Regions from separate parts of the Kribbella ginsengisoli genome, predicted to be linked through region 1. Evidence: predicted binding sites of a transcription regulator. Region 1 holds the regulator's gene; the other holds the start of a gene.

Region 1 (7,689 bases):
CTCCAGGGCGCAAGCGATCGCCGACCAGAATCCGGGCGTCCGGGCCCTGACGTCCGAGGACCTGTTCGCCGACCCCGACGTCGACATCGTCCTCAACCTGACCATCCCGGCCGCGCACGCACCGGTCCACCAGGCGGCGCTGCAGGCCGGCAAGCACGTGTACGGCGAGAAGCCGCTGGCTGTCGACCGTGCCGAGGCGGAGCCGCTGCTCAAGCTCGCGGCCGCCAACAACCTCCGCATCGGCTGCGCGCCCGACACCGTGCTCGGCACCGGCACGCAGACTGCCCGCGTCGCGCTCGACCGCGGCGACATCGGCGTACCGACGGCAGCGTCGGCCTACTTCGTTACGCCCGGGCATGAGCTGTGGCACCCAGCCCCCGAGTTCTACTACCAACAAGGTGGCGGCCCGCTCCTCGACATGGGTCCGTACTACATCACCAGTCTCGTCACGCTGCTTGGACCGGTGAAGCGGGTCACTGGCCGGGCTGGGCGCTCGCAGGAGCAGCGGAAGGTCCACACCGGGCCGCGGGCGGGGGAGACGTTCCCCGTCGACGTACCGACGCACGTGACCGGCGTACTGGAGCACGAGTCGGGTGCGCTCACCACTGTGCTGATGAGCTTCGACGTGTGGGCCGCACGGCTCCCGCGGATCGAGATCTACGGCACCGAGGGCAGCCTGTCCGTCCCGGACCCGAATGGCTTCGACGGCACGGTGGAGATTGCCACTGCGACCAACCGTGACTGGACGCAACTCCCTGTAGCCGGTGGGTACGCCGGTGCCGGCCGCGGCGTCGGTGTGGCCGACATGGCTCGCGCGCTGCGCAACAACGAGCCGCACCGGGCCGATGGAGCGCTGGCATATCACGTGCTCGATGTGATGGAGTCGCTGCTCGAGTCTGCGGCTCAGGACCAGTCGGTGGACGTGGCGAGTACGGTCCAGCGGCCTGCCGCCGTACCTTTGGGGGCATCCCCGGAATTAGCCTGAGACACGGCCCACGCCGTTACGCGTCGGTAGGTGTCGTGCGGGCTCGGTAGACTGGCACTCGAAACTCGGGAGTGCCAGCCCGAGGGGCCGACGTGAGAGGGGTGGTGCGCGTGCTGGACGAACGCAAACTGGACGTGCTCCGGGCCATCGTCGAGGACTACGTGGCCACCCATGAGCCGGTCGGCTCGAAGACCCTGGTCGACCGGCACAACCTCGGCGTCTCCCCGGCCACGGTCCGCAACGACATGGCCGCGCTGGAGGAGGAGGGGTACATCACCCAGCCGCACACCAGCGCCGGCCGGATCCCGACCGACGCCGGCTACCGGCTGTTCGTCGACAAGCTGAGCACCGTCAAGACGCTGTCGCCGGCCGAGAAGAAGGCGATCTCGTCCTTCCTGGTCGGCGCGGTCGACCTGGACGACGTAGTACGGCGTACCGTCCGGCTGCTCGCGCAGATCACCCGGCAGGTCGCCATCGTGCAGTACCCGACGCTGAGCCGGTCGAGCGTGCGGCACGTCGAGGTGGTGACGATGACACCGCGGCGGCTGTTGCTGGTGCTGATCACCAGCACCGGCCGGGTCGAGCAGCGGATCGTGGAGACCCACGACGACGTCGACGAGCAACTGATCGCCGACCTGCGCTCCCGGCTGAACACGGCGCTGACCGGCCAGCGGCTGACCGACGCGGCCACCTCGCTGGAGAGCGTCACCGAGACCTTCGCACCGCCGAACCGGCCGCTGGTGGCCGCCATCGTGACGAGCTTGCTGGAGGCCTTCACGGTCGAGGGCGAGCAGCGGATCGCGGTCGGCGGCGCGGCCAACCTGACCCGCTACGGCGACGACTTCGAGCGCAACGTGAAGCCGGTGCTGGAGGCGCTCGAGGAGCACGTGATCCTGCTCAAGCTGCTCGGCGAGGCCACCAACCCGCAGACGCTGACGGTCCGGATCGGCCACGAGAACCCGTACGAAGGACTTGCCACCACCTCGGTCGTCGCCACCGGCTACGGCTCCAAGTCGGAGGCGCTGGCCACCCTCGGCATCGTCGGCCCGACCCACATGGACTATCCGAGCACGATGGGCGCTGTCCGCGCCGTCGCGCGCTACGTCAGCCAGATCCTGGCCGACTCGTGAACCACCACCACACACTGCCTACCAAGTGGCTTGGAGTATGAGCACCGATTACTACGCCGTCCTGGGCGTCAGTCGCGACGCGACACAGGACGAGATCAAGAAGGCCTACCGCAAGCTGGCCCGCCAGTACCACCCGGACGTGAACGACTCCGAGGACGCGCACCACAAGTTCCAGGAGATCGGCCGCGCCTTCCAGGTGCTCAGCGACCCGCAGAAGAAGCAGGTCCACGATCTCGGTGGTGACCCGTTCGCGAGCGGTCCGGGCGCGGGCGGCGGCGCCGGCTTCGGCCAGGCGTTCACCTTCACCGACATCATGGACGCCTTCTTCGGCCAGACCGGCGGGGCGACCCGCGGGCCGCGGCCACGCACCCGGCGGGGCCAGGACGCGCTGATCCCGCTGCGGATCGACCTCGCCGAAGCGGCCTTCGGGACGACTCGCGAGCTGAAGGTCGACACCGCGGTGCTGTGCCCGACCTGTTCCGGCTCCGGCGCCCAGGTCGGCTCCGAGCCGGTCACCTGCGAGATCTGCCACGGCCGGGGCGAGGTCACCCACACGCAGCGCTCGTTCCTCGGCGAGGTCCGGACGATGCGTCCGTGCCCGAACTGCCGCGGCTTCGGCACCACCATCCCGAACCCGTGTGTCGAGTGCGCCGGCGACGGGCGGGTGCGCTCCCGGCGTACCGTCACGGTCAAGATCCCCGGTGGCGTCGACAGCGGCACCCGGGTCCAGCTGACCGGCCAGGGCGAGGTCGGCCCGGGCGGTGGCCCGGCCGGCGACCTGTACGTCGAGATCGAGGTCGAGCCGCACGAGATCTTCACCCGCAGCGGTGACGACCTGCACTGCACGGTGACCCTGCCGATGACGGCGGCAGCGCTCGGTACGACGATCGACCTGCCGACGCTCGAGGGCGAGACGACGCCGCTCGAGATCCGGGCGGGGACGCAGTCGGGGACGGCGATGACGCTGACCGCTCGCGGCGTACCGCGGTTGCGGCACGCGGGTCGCGGTGACCTGATCGTGCAGGTGATCGTCGAGACGCCGACCAAGCTGGACGACGCGCAGAAGGCGTTGCTGCAGCAGATCGCCGCCGCGCGGGGCGAGGAGCGGCCGGTCGGTCATGTCCAGGCGGCGCACAAGGGTGTCTTCGGGCGCCTGCGCGACGCCTTCGGTGCGCATTGAAAACGACTTAGGCTGCCGGGCGATGGGACTCGCGGTCTTCTACCTGCCTGACCTCGACGGCCCCGAGCTGGTACTGGACGGGGCCGAAGGGCGTCATGCGGCCGTCGTACGCCGGATCGGTCCGGGCGAGCGGATCCGGCTGACCGACGGCCGGGGCTCCTTCGCCGAGGGGGCGGTCACGGCGTCGTCCAAGACCGGCCTGACCGTGGCGGTCGATCACCGTGGTGAGGTCGACGCTGCCAGCCCGCGGCTGGTCGTCGTACAGGCCCTGCCGAAGGGGGAGCGGGCCGAGCTGGCTGTCGAGATGCTCACCGAGGTGGGGGTCGACCTGATCGTCCCGTGGAACGCGGACCGCAGCCAGTTCCGCGCCAACCCCGAGCGGGTCGCCAAGACCGAGAGCAAGTGGCAGTCCTGGGCCTTCGAGTCCAGCAAACAGTCCCGCCGCTCCTGGTTCTGCGAGGTGGCCCCCATCGCCTCGACCTCGGAGGTCGCCAAGCTCCTCTCTGACGCCGCCCTGGCCGTCATCCTCCACGAAGAAGCCACCACCCCGATGGCCTCGCTGGAGTTGCCCGCGGCGGGCGACATCGTGATCGTGGTCGGCCCCGAAGGCGGCATCGCTCCGGCCGAGCTGGAGGCCTTCGCCGCCACCCCGGTCCGCCTCGGAAGCACAGTCCTCCGTACGTCGACAGCGGGCGTGGCCGCCGCCTCAGCCCTACTCGCCCGCTCCCGCTGGAGCTGACCCGATGGACTGGCTCGACTGGCACCAGGACTACGACGACCCGTCATCTGACCTGAGCGGCCGCCTCCGCTCGGTCCAACGCGCGATCCGGAACCACCTCGACGCGCACCGCGACGGCCCGATCCGAGTCATCAGCGCCTGCGCCGGCCAGGGCCGCGACCTGATCGAGGTCCTAGCCACCCACCCCGCCCGCGACCGGGTATCTGCCCGCCTGGTTGAGCTAGACCCCCGCTTGGCCGACACAGCCCGCACAGCAGCCGCTGCCCACGGCCTCACCGGCATCGAGGTCGTAGAAGCCGACGCCGGCTCAACCGCGAGCTACGCAGGCGCAGTACCAGCCGACCTGGTCCTCTTCTGCGGCGTCTTCGGCAACATCACCCCCGCCGACACGGAGACCACGGTCCGCGCCCTCCCCGCCTTCTGCACCCCCAACGCCACCGTCATCTGGACCCGAGGCCGCCACACCCCGGACATCCGCCAAGACATCCGAGCCTGGTTCACCGACACCGGCTTCAAAGAACTGACCTTCGACGCCCCCGACAACGTCGCCTGGTCGGTCGGCACCAACCGCTACCTGGCTACCACCGAACCACCCACTCCACCGGAGCGCCTTTTCACCTTCCAGTGAGTCGGGTGCCGTCATTTTCCGGATCTTCGAAAAGCTTGTGACGGGTCGTCACTGACTGTTGCCTTGAGTAGCAATCAGTAATCGACGAAAGGTTCGTGAAGATGACTGAGCACAAGACTGTCCGGCGTTTGGCCGGCGTGGCCGGGCTGGCCGTGGCGACTGTGGCGCTGGCTGGGGTGACGAGCGCGGCGGCGGTGGATGCGCCCGCGACTCCGACGGTGGCCGCTGCGGTCCGGCCGGCGAGTGTGCTGGCGATCGACTGTTTCGTGACCACCATCGGCGTACCGGCCTATGACGTGCCGAACCGCAATGTGAAGTTCTGGGCCGGGGAAGGGCAGGGGTTCCGGGTCATCGGGTCGAACGCGTACTGGCGGGTCGGCACGCTCTGGGGCGGGGAACAGCTCGGCAACCTCTGGATCCACTCGAACTACCTGCGGCGGAACGGATCGCACCCCAGCAATCCGCTCTGCAACCTGTGAACTGAGCGGGCCGGCTACTTGACGTAGATCGTCTTCGAGTCGGTGTCGGTGATGTGGCCGTCCTCGGGGGAGGTCAGGTAGACCTCGAGGAGCCACTCGCCGGCACCGAGCTTGGGGGTGAAGCCGTAGTCGGAGAACTTCATGCCTTCCCTGGTCATCGTGAAGTTCTTGACGACTGCCTTGGTTTTCAGGTTGGTGGCCTTCCAGTCGACGGTGGCCTCGTAGGCGGCCGCGGTGCCGGTGACCTTGAAGGGCTCGGTGACCGTCTGGTTGTTCGCCGGGGTCTCGATCCAGACCATCGCCTGGACGTTGAGGGCCTGGGCGCGCTGGAGCGGCTCGTTGGTGTCGATGACGCCGAACAGGCTGGACGGGGTGCGGCCGTCCTCGGTGACCTGGACCGGTGACCTGGACTGCCCGAGGGCGCCCTGGACCGTGTAGACGAGTTGCTGGGCGGCCACGTCGGCCATGTCCGGCTCGAGCGTCGCGTCCGGGAGGCGCTTGAAGTCGACCAGGATCAGGTCGTCGGTGTAGCGGACCGAGTTGATCGCGGCGCCGTCCCAGGGGGAGACGTAGTCGGGGTCGCCGGCGACCTTCGACATCGTCATCAGGCGGACGGCCTCTTCGGCCGGGCGGCCGTTGATCGACTGCCAGGTGCGGTACAGGCGGTAGTCGGGGCCGTTCTTGTTGCCGACGACCTTGCCGAGCCAGTAGATCGGTACGGCCTTCTGCTTGACCGCGGGCTCCTGGATCGCGCGGGTCTTGTCCACCGGGCCCGTGGTCGGCGCCACGGTCGGCGCCTTCGTCGTCGGGACCGGCTTGGGGGTCGGCGGGAGCGTGGGAGCGGTCGACGGGTCGGCCGAAGCGCTGGTGGTGGTGTCTGGGCCGCCGGCGATGCTGGGCTCGTCCGCCGTCTTGGTGTTGTCGTTCAGTACGGCGAACGCGCCGATCGCCGCCGCCGTACCGAGCACCGCGGCGCCCGTGGTGATGACCCAGGGGCGCCGGCTGACCGGTGCGCGCTGGGTGCGCACCCGGGCCTGGATCTCGTGCAGGCCGTCGGCCGGCTCGATCCGGTCGGCCTCCTCGGCCAGACTTCGCCGCATCAGCTCGTCGAAAGGGTCGTCCCCGTGGTTGCTCATGCGCTCTGCTCCAGAACCTGGCGCAGCGATCTGGTCGCTCGCGCGGCGTGACTCTTCACGGACCCCCGGCTGATCCCCATCGTGTCGGCGATCTCCGCCTCGGACAGGTCACCGTAGTACCGCAGCACCATCACGGTGCGTTGCTTCTCGGGCAGGGTTCGCATCGCCTCGATCACCCGGTCGGTCTCCGCGGTGCGCAGTACCGCCTGCTCCGCGCTCGGCTCGTCCGGCAGCGACTTCGGCAGGTGCTTGTCGACCACGACGAGGTGCCGTTGCCGGGACCGGCAGCGGTTGACCACCGCGGTCCGCAGGTATGCCAGGGCCTTGTGCGGGTCGCGGAGCCGGTTCCAGCGGCCGTGCATCGCCACGAAGGCGTCCTGCACGATCTCCTCCGCCGAACCGGTGTCGCGCAGCAGCAAGGCGCCGAGCCGGACCAACGACGTGTAATGCGCCGTGTAGACAGCCGTCAGCGCCTCGTCTGCATCCCACGAGGACTCATGTGCCACGCACTCTTCGTACACCACGGCCGGTTGTGCCACACAACGAAGACGCCAAGGTCGGGTTCCAGGTTGACAACCTTCGGCGAATATCGCCCCGGCCGGGCGGTTTCGGGGCCGCCTGAGGGTTTTATCGGGTGAGGCTGTCGGACCGGGCCGCTAGCATGGGTGGAGTCACACCATCGGGCATTTGGAGGAACAGGCTGTCCAGGCCACGCAGTATCGAGCCGTCGCACCCGGATGCGGCGCGCGCTGACGGCAGCGCAGCGGGGGCCGGCCACAAGGCGTCCCACAAGATCGTCGTACCGAACAGTATCGACATGGTGGCGTTGCTCGGGGCCCGCGACGAGTTCCTCCGGATCATCGAGAAGGAGTTCGACGCGGACATCCTGGTCCGCGGCAACGAGATCACGATGACCGGCGAGCCGGCCGAGCTGGCCCTGACCGAACGGCTGGTCGACGAGCTGATCGCCGTGGTCCGGACCGGTCACGGGCTGACCGCGGACTCGGTCGAGCGCAGCATCGCGATGATCAAGGCCGAGACGGCCGAGAGCCCCGCCGACGTGCTGACCCAGAACATCCTGTCCAGCCGCGGCCGGACGATCCGGCCGAAGACGCTGAACCAGAAGCGCTACGTCGACGCGATCGACAAGAACACGATCGTCTTCGGGATCGGCCCGGCCGGTACCGGCAAGACCTACCTGGCGGTCGCCAAGGCGGTCCAGGCGCTGCAGGCCAAGGAGGTCAACCGGATCATCCTGACCCGGCCGGCCGTCGAGGCCGGCGAGCGGCTGGGCTTCCTGCCCGGCACCCTGTCGGAGAAGATCGACCCGTACCTGCGGCCGCTGTACGACGCGCTGCACGACATGCTCGACCCGGACTCGATCCCGCGGCTGATGACGGCCGGGACGATCG
Region 2 (7,689 bases), on a different contig from region 1:
CCCGCTGGTAGTCGCCGGAGACGGTGAAACCGAGGCGCACCAGTTCCTGCCCGCGCGCGGACGCGTACTCCTCGAACTCCACTCGCAACTCCCCAACTGGGCGTACAACACCTCACACCTATTAGACGCAGTGTGCTACCCAGGGTGCTGCAGAGATTCACACACAGTTCGATCTCACCGGTGCGGAGGCCGAGCCGCCCGCCTTGCGGGTGGAACCCACAAGGCGGGCGGGGTGACCCCGGCCCGGACGGCTTCGGGGGGCACGTCCGGGGCAGGGTCAGCGCAGGCCGAGCGCCTTGATCAGCTCGGGAGAGACCTGCCGCGGCGACGCGAGCTCGCCGGGCTTGCCTTGTCCTTCGAACGAGGTCGCCACCAGCTGGCGGCAACCGAACGCCTCCGCGGTGTACGAGAGCACGCCGCGGTCGTTGTCGGTGAACCGCAGCACGTAGGTCGGCCCCAGTTCCTTGGTGCAGACGGCCGGCTTCTTCGGCACCGGCTTCGCGCTGTTCACCAAGGCGAAGAGGTCGACGGCCTGGGCCGCGGTCCGCTTGGTGGTGACGGTCGCATAGTCCTGGCCGGTCGCCTGCGCGTCGTACTGGCAGATCGTGACGCTGACCGGCTGGAACAGGGACTTGGCGGTCCCCTTGCCCCAGACGGCCTTGCCGACGGCGTCCCGGACGGCGGTGATGGTCTGCGGGCAGTCCATGCTCGGTGTTCCGCTCGGGGTGGCGGTGGGCATTGTTGGTGGCGTGCTGGGGGTGGTCGGCGGGTTGCTGGGCTGGGCGCCGGCGCCGCTGGAGTCCTCGTTACCGCAGGCGGCGGTAAATCCGAGCACTGTCACGACGAGCGTCGCCCCGATGAAGCCCCGTGTCCTTGATGCACTCACGACTCGGTCCTTCCGGTTGGGCAAGGGAACCCATCATGGTCGAGGAGGATCTCACTGGTCGTGGCAGAACTGTCACGGCACTGCGTCTATCTGGTCACGGGGTAAAATGAGCGTATGACGAGCCCGTACGAAGACGACGAGCCGCTGCTGCCCGAACAGACCCGGGACGACGACCCGCGCACCTGGGGTGAGAACGACTTCAGCAGTGACGACGACGAGCGGATCCTGCGCGAGGTCCCGCCGCATCACTGACCGGCTGCGCTGTCGATGAGCACGGTTTTCCTGGTCCACGGTGGCTTGTGGGAACCGATGGACGCGGAACGCTTCTGGCGTACTCCGGGCATCGTCGCCACACTCGAGGCGCGCGGTGTCACCGTCCTGGTGCCTGATCGTCCCCAGCAGCCAGGCAGTTGGGCCGAAGAAGTCGCGGTACTGCGCGAGCACCTTCCGCAGGAACCGGTCGTGGTGGTCGGCGCCTCCAACGGGTGCTCGGTGGCTGCCCTACTGGCGATCGAGTACCCAGAGCTGGTCGAAGGACTCGTCCTGGCCTGGCCGGCGACGGGCGGCGACCCGGTGACCGACGAACGCACGCACGCAGGCCTCACCTCCAGGGGCGCATCATCAACCGTGGCTGACGAATTGCTCGCTGCGGACACCTTGCGTGGAGTGCGGGACGAAGACCTTGCGCGCCTGGGTATTCCAGTGGCAGTCCTCCCTTCGGTGCCAGAGAATCCATCTCATCAACGCAAGACGGTCGATGCCTTGCTGGGCCTGATCCCCGGCAGTCGCGAACTCCCCGGCTGCCCAGAACCACCCACCCCATACTTCCCACCCCACAAAGACGAACTGGCCGGGACGCTGGCTGCTTTCGCGAGGAGACAGTCCTGATGGAGCTGCGGTCGTTCGAGAGTGAGTACACGGCACTCGTCGCGGGCTGGGCGACGACGGCCCATGAGGTCGCGTTGCTGACCGGGCGGGACGAGTACCCGTTCCCGGCCGACATCCTGACCAGCTGGCGCGCGATCGCCGACGACATCCGGGCCTACCTGTACTTCGATGGCGAAACCCCGGTCGCGTACGGCGAACTCTGGCTCGACGACGAAGAAGACGAAGTCGAGCTGGCCCGCCTCATCGTCGACCCGGCGCTGCGCGGCAAGGGCGTCGGCACCGACTTCGTCCGCGCTCTCCTGGAACCGGCCCGGTCCGCCGGCTACGCCGAAATCTTCCTCCGCGTCCGCCCCGACAACATCCAAGCCATCCGCGCCTACCTCCGAGCCGGCTTCCAGCCCGTCCCCGACGACATAGCCGCCGAATGGAACAAGCCCCAACCCATCAACTACACCTGGCTCCAATACCCCACGACCGACGAACCCGCCGGAGCCAACTGACCCGCCGTGGCCAACTGACCTGCCGTGGCCAACTGACCCGCCGGAGCCGATTGACCCGCCGTGGCCAGCTGCCCTGCCGGAGCCGATGACTCGCCGGATCCGACCGGACTGCCGAAGCCGACCGGACTGCGGGTCCGCGCCGCCGGTCCGGTCGACTGCGTTGTACTGCGAGGACACAGCCGACCGGACCTTCATGACCTCGGTCAGTTCAGCGGACGGGCCCGCAGAGCGTCGCGGATCTCGACCAGCAACTCCTGGTCCATGGTCAACGGCTCCGGCTCCTCCTCGGGCGTGCCGGCCTTGGCCGCGCGGCGGTCCTGGATCTTCTTCATCGGGACGACCAGGACGAAGTACACGACGAGCGCGGTCAGGAAGAAGACGACGAAGGCGTTGATGATCGCGCCGATGTCGACCTTCGAGGCAGCGTTGCCGTCGACGATGTGAAAGGCCAGTCCGTTCACGTTGCTGCCGCCGAGTGAGGCGATCAGTGGCGACACGAGGTTGTCGACCACTGTCTTCACCACGGTGGCGAACGCGGTGCCGATCACGACCGCGATGGCGAGGTCGAGGACGTTGCCCCGCATAAGGAATTTCTTGAAGCCGTCGATCATTTTGCAGTGCCTCCACGATGCGGGGCCCGGGCGGACCCTCGGCTGGGTACCCGCAAAACGTAGGACTCCACTCGCTGGATCGCGAGCAACCGCGCCGCACCGCCACCGATCGCCACCGCCCGTGTCTGATAAGTGACCAGTCGATGGATCAGCTGGTGTCGGGCGTCAGTGCGAAGCTGATCCGTGCATTCGCCGTCGCTTGCGCGATTCGGCCGATCACGTCCCGCCCGGCCGCGATCACGACCAGCGCCCCCGAGGCCCCGGTTGACGACGGACGCGCCGCGGGCAATGCGATCACCCGCACGGCGCCGGCCAGGGGAGTCCCGGCATCGGCCGGAGTGCTCGTCGCGGCGTACAGGTCGATCCGGTCGCCGACCTGGAGCAGCGTGGTCAGGTCCGCGTCGTCGATTCGGACGGGATAGGCCAGTTGCCCGGCGGGGAGTGACGCAGGACTCAGAAACCGCGCGTCGGTGAGTGGCTCGCCGGAGCGCACCGGTCCCGCGAGGACACGTCGGGCGACGTCGCTGCCCGGCTGCAGGGCGCCGGCGGGCACGACGGCGACAGGGAGTCGCAGCGTTCGAAGGTCGCGCGCCGTCGGCGGCGAGCCACCGGCCAGGTCTCTGGCGGCGGCCAGGACGGCGACCGTCGGTGATGGTGGCGGGGAAAGGGCGGCCATGCCGCAGTACACGGCTGCCGCCGCGGACACCCCGGCCAGCAGGCGGCGGTGCCGGCGAACAGCTTTCAGCAGGTCACGAAGAAGAAGTCGGCTCATGCCAGGGAAGGTACGAGCCTACGAAGCCCGTTCTTCCGTTGTCCACAAAGGAAGTTCAGGCAGCGCTGGTGTTGCTGCTCGAGGACGGCCCGGACGAACCCGACGAGCCGGAAGAAGACGACGACGAACCCTTGGACGAGTCCGAGGACGACGCCTTCGACCCGTTGGACGACGACTCCGACGACGAAGACGAGGACGACTCGCTCTTGGCCGGCAGCGTGCTGGTCCCCGACGAGCGGCTGTCGTTGCGGTAGAAACCGGAGCCCTTGAACACGACACCCACGGCGTTGAAGACCTTGCGCAGGGTCCCTTGGCACTCGGGGCAGACCGTCAGGGCGTCGTCGGTGAAGCTCTGGCGGACCTCGAGCGAGTTACCACACTCGGTGCACTGGTACTGGTACGTCGGCACGTGATTCCCCTTCAGGCCGCTGGCACTCCTACTACTCGACTGCTAATAATGCGTTACGGGCCCGAAGTATTCCAACTTCTGCCCGGGATCGGCGGTCTAGACCGCTCTGTGTCCACAGGTTTCGGGGAGCGGCATTTGGGGTGCGGGGCCGGATTCTCTAAGTTTGGTCCGTGCGTCGCCTGCTGCGTGTCATCATCCTGTCCGGAATCGTGTTCGCCACCTTGCTCCTGGTGGTGGCCGGGACCGGCGTCTTCGTCGTCCGCCACTCCTTCCCCGGCTACGACGGGACGGTGGAGCTGACCGGACTCGACGCGGACGTGGAGGTGGTCCGCGACGGCAACGGCATCCCGCAGATCTATGCCGACAAGCCGGGTGATCTGTTCGCCGCTCAGGGTTACGTACACGCCCAGGACCGGTTCTTCGAGATGGACTTCCGCCGGCACGTGACGTCCGGCCGGCTGGCCGAGCTGTTCGGCAAGAAGGCGCTGGAGACGGACAAGTTCGTCCGCACGCTCGGCTGGCGACGGGTCGCGGAGAAAGAGCTCGCCCTGCTCACGCCGACCACCCGGCAGTACCTGGACGACTACGCCCGCGGCGTCAACGCCTACCTCGACACCCACGAGGGCTCCGCCCTCAGCCTCGAGTACGCCGTACTGTCGCTGAAGGACCCGACCGGCCCCGACTATCACCCGGAGCCCTGGACCGCGGCCGACTCGCTGGCCTGGCTGAAGGCGATGGCGTGGGACCTCGGCGGCAACATGGACGACGAGATCACCCGCACCAAGCTCGCGGCGAAGTACCCGGTCGCCAACATCGCCAGCCTCTACCCGGACTACCCCTTCGATCGCAACGAGCCGATCATCGCGACGGCCGCGGTGACCAAGGGCGGCGCGTTCACCACCTCCGAGCAGGCCCCGGCGCCGCAACGCGGCATGCTGACCGAGGACCTGCTCAAGTCGCTCGACACGATCGACAAGGTGGCCAAGGGCCTGCCGGACCTGATCGGCCGCGGCGACGGCATCGGTTCGAACTCCTGGGTCGTCTCCGGTGAGCACACGACCACCGGCAAGCCGCTGCTGGCCAACGACCCGCACCTCGGCGCGACGATGCCGGGCATCTGGACCCAGATCGGCCTGCACTGCAACAACGTCAACACGCAGTGCCCGTACGACGTGTCCGGGTTCAGCTTCTCCGGCCTGCCCGGCGTGGTGATCGGCCACAACGCCTCGATCTCGTGGGGCTTCACCAACCTCGACCCCGACGTGATGGATCTGTACCTGGAGAAGTTCGCCGGGCCGAACGCGGTGATGTACGACAACAAGCGCACCGGCCTGGCCCGGCGCGAGGAGAAGTTCAAGGTCGCCGGCCAGGACAAGGAAGAGACGATCATCGTCCGGGAGTCCCGGCACGGCCCGATCATCTCCGACGTCGGCGACGACGAGCGCGAGGCCGGCGAGCTGTCGGCGAAGAAGCTGAAGAGCCCCGAGGCGTTCGGCGTCGCCCTCCAATGGACCGCGCTGACCCCGGGCCGGACCGCCGACGCGCTGTTCGCGATCAACCGGGCCCAGAACTGGACCCAGTTCCGGGCCGCCGCCTCGATCTTCGAGGTCCCGTCGCAGAACCTCGTGTACGCCGACCGCGAGGGCCACATCGGCTACCAGGCGCCCGGCCGGGTCCCGATCCGCAACGCCGGGTTCGGCGACTGGCCGGTGCCGGGCTGGGACTCGCGCTACCACTGGAAGGGCTACATCCCGTTCGACGCGATGCCGACCGAGGCCGACCCCGTCGACGGCGTGATCGTGACGGCGAACCAGGCGGTCGTGCCGGAGACGTACCCGTACCACCTGACCGACGACTGGGACTACGGCTACCGCGCGCAACAGATCCTCGAGCGGGTCCGGGCCGCGGGCAAGCTCGACGCGAACGCGATGGCCTCGATCCAGCTCGACACCAAGAACCGCAACGCCGAGCAGTTGATGCCGTACCTGCTGCACGTCCAGATCAACGACGAGTTCGACCGGCAGGGCCAGGACACGCTTCGGAACTGGGACTTCACCCAGCCGGCCGACTCCGCGCCCGCGGCGTACTTCAACGTCGTCTGGCGCAACTTGCTCCAGCTCACCTTCCACGACCAGTTGCCGGAGAGCGCCTGGCCGGACGGCGGGTCCCGCTGGTTCGAGGTGATGCGGACGCTGGTCACCCAGCCGAACAGCACCTGGTGGGACAACCTCGACACCACGCAGCGGGAGAGCCGCGACGACATCCTGCGCGAGGCCCTGGTCAACGCGCGGGCCGAGATCACCACCAAGATGGCGCGCGAGCCCTCGAACTGGCAGTGGGGCCGGCTGCACAAGCTGACGCTGACCAACCAGACGCTGGGCACGTCGGGCATCGGCGTGGTCGACAAGCTGTTCAACCGCGGCCCGTACGAGCTGGGCGGCGGGTCGTCGATCGTCGACGCGACCTCGTGGGACGCGGCCGAGGGGTACAAGGTGATCTCGACGCCGTCGATGCGGATGGTGGTCGACCTGTCCGACTTCGACAAGTCGCGCTGGATCAACCTGACCGGCGTCTCCGGGCACGCGTTCTCGTCGAACTACATCGACCAGACCAAGCTGTGGGTGCGCGGCGAGACGCTGCCATGGGCCTTCACCCGCGGCGCCGTGGAGGCGACCCGCAAGCACACACTGACCTTCACCAAACCGGAGAAGGACAACTAGCTATCCGAGCTGGACCAGCCGGGTCGGGGTGAGTGCTGCCTTGACAGGCTGGTCGTGCGGGTCGGCCGGGAGCTCGTCGAGGATCTCGGAGTCGTGGACCACGGCCCAGGTCGGCGTACCGGGAGAGACTCGGGCCAGCGCCCGGTCGTAGGAACCGCCACCACGGCCTAGCCGTACGCCGCGACGGTCGACCGCGAGCGCAGGGCAGATCACCAGCTCGGCGGAGGCGATCGCGTCGGCGCCGAGATCCACCGGCGGCTCTGAGAGTCCCAGTCGACCGGGGACCAGGTCGGCCGCGCCCGGGGCGATACCCCAGCCGAGGTCGTTGTCGGCGTACAGGACCGGCAGCAGAACCTCGCGGCCGGAGGCGAGCAGCCAGTCGATCAGCGGCCCTGTCTGCGGCTCGTTGGCCATCGAGACGTAGACCGCGATCGTCCGCGCGGCGACCACCTCGACCTGTTCGCGGGCGACCGCGAGCAGCCCAGGTCCGGACAAAGCGGCCGTTACGCGCCGGGCGGCCAACAGTTGCGAACGCAATGCCGCCTTCGAAGAGAACACAGGGTGATCCTAGAGACGCATAGTGACGCAGTTAACGTCGCGGTGAGGATGCCTACCCTAGTGTTGGGTCATGAGTGAGGCAGGTCTCCAACAGGCACAGGAGAAGATGCGCGCGGCCGGAGTCGCCGACGTCGCGGTGAAAGTCTTCTCGCACTACTACCGGTTGTTCGAGTCGGGCCAGCAGGGCACGATCCGCGAGGACGACATCGATCCGGTGGGTGAACTGCCCCATCTGGAGCACCTCGATCCCAGCGAGGAGTCGCGGCGGGCCGCCCTCGCCGAGACGGTGGTGATCAAGCTCAACGGCGGTCTCGGTACGTCGATGGGCGTCACCGGACCCAAGTC

The links. Region 1 encodes HrcA, which represses chaperone genes, less so after heat shock. Its sites were predicted from a motif close to TTGGCACTCGNNNNNNNCGAGTGCCAA; they were not measured.
Region 2: a site for HrcA is predicted at 4,086-4,112, ahead of ABD768_RS43095 (FmdB family zinc ribbon protein). Genes of this name have one in related genera too.

Annotation. Positions count from the first base shown of each region.
Region 1 is NZ_BAABAA010000003.1:199,183-206,871, reverse strand. It holds gene ABD768_RS14660 (Gfo/Idh/MocA family protein) at 1-985, shown strand, start outside; gene hrcA (heat-inducible transcriptional repressor HrcA) at 1,096-2,115, shown strand; gene dnaJ (molecular chaperone DnaJ) at 2,153-3,295, shown strand; gene ABD768_RS14645 (16S rRNA (uracil(1498)-N(3))-methyltransferase) at 3,318-4,034, shown strand; gene ABD768_RS14640 (SAM-dependent methyltransferase) at 4,039-4,662, shown strand; gene ABD768_RS14635 (hypothetical protein) at 4,764-5,141, shown strand; gene ABD768_RS14630 (Gmad2 immunoglobulin-like domain-containing protein) at 5,156-6,277, opposite strand; gene ABD768_RS14625 (SigE family RNA polymerase sigma factor) at 6,274-6,783, opposite strand; gene ABD768_RS14620 (PhoH family protein) at 7,095-7,689, shown strand, end outside.
Region 2 is NZ_BAABAA010000002.1:366,563-374,251, reverse strand. It holds gene ABD768_RS09120 (SigE family RNA polymerase sigma factor) at 1-82, opposite strand, end outside; gene ABD768_RS09115 (hypothetical protein) at 278-886, opposite strand; gene ABD768_RS09110 (hypothetical protein) at 1,001-1,138, shown strand; gene ABD768_RS09105 (alpha/beta fold hydrolase) at 1,154-1,774, shown strand; gene ABD768_RS09100 (GNAT family N-acetyltransferase) at 1,774-2,274, shown strand; gene mscL (large conductance mechanosensitive channel protein MscL) at 2,478-2,885, opposite strand; gene ABD768_RS09090 (SAF domain-containing protein) at 3,034-3,657, opposite strand; gene ABD768_RS43095 (FmdB family zinc ribbon protein) at 3,713-4,066, opposite strand; gene ABD768_RS09075 (penicillin acylase family protein) at 4,237-6,786, shown strand; gene ABD768_RS09070 (5-formyltetrahydrofolate cyclo-ligase) at 6,787-7,344, opposite strand; gene ABD768_RS09065 (UTP--glucose-1-phosphate uridylyltransferase) at 7,415-7,689, shown strand, end outside.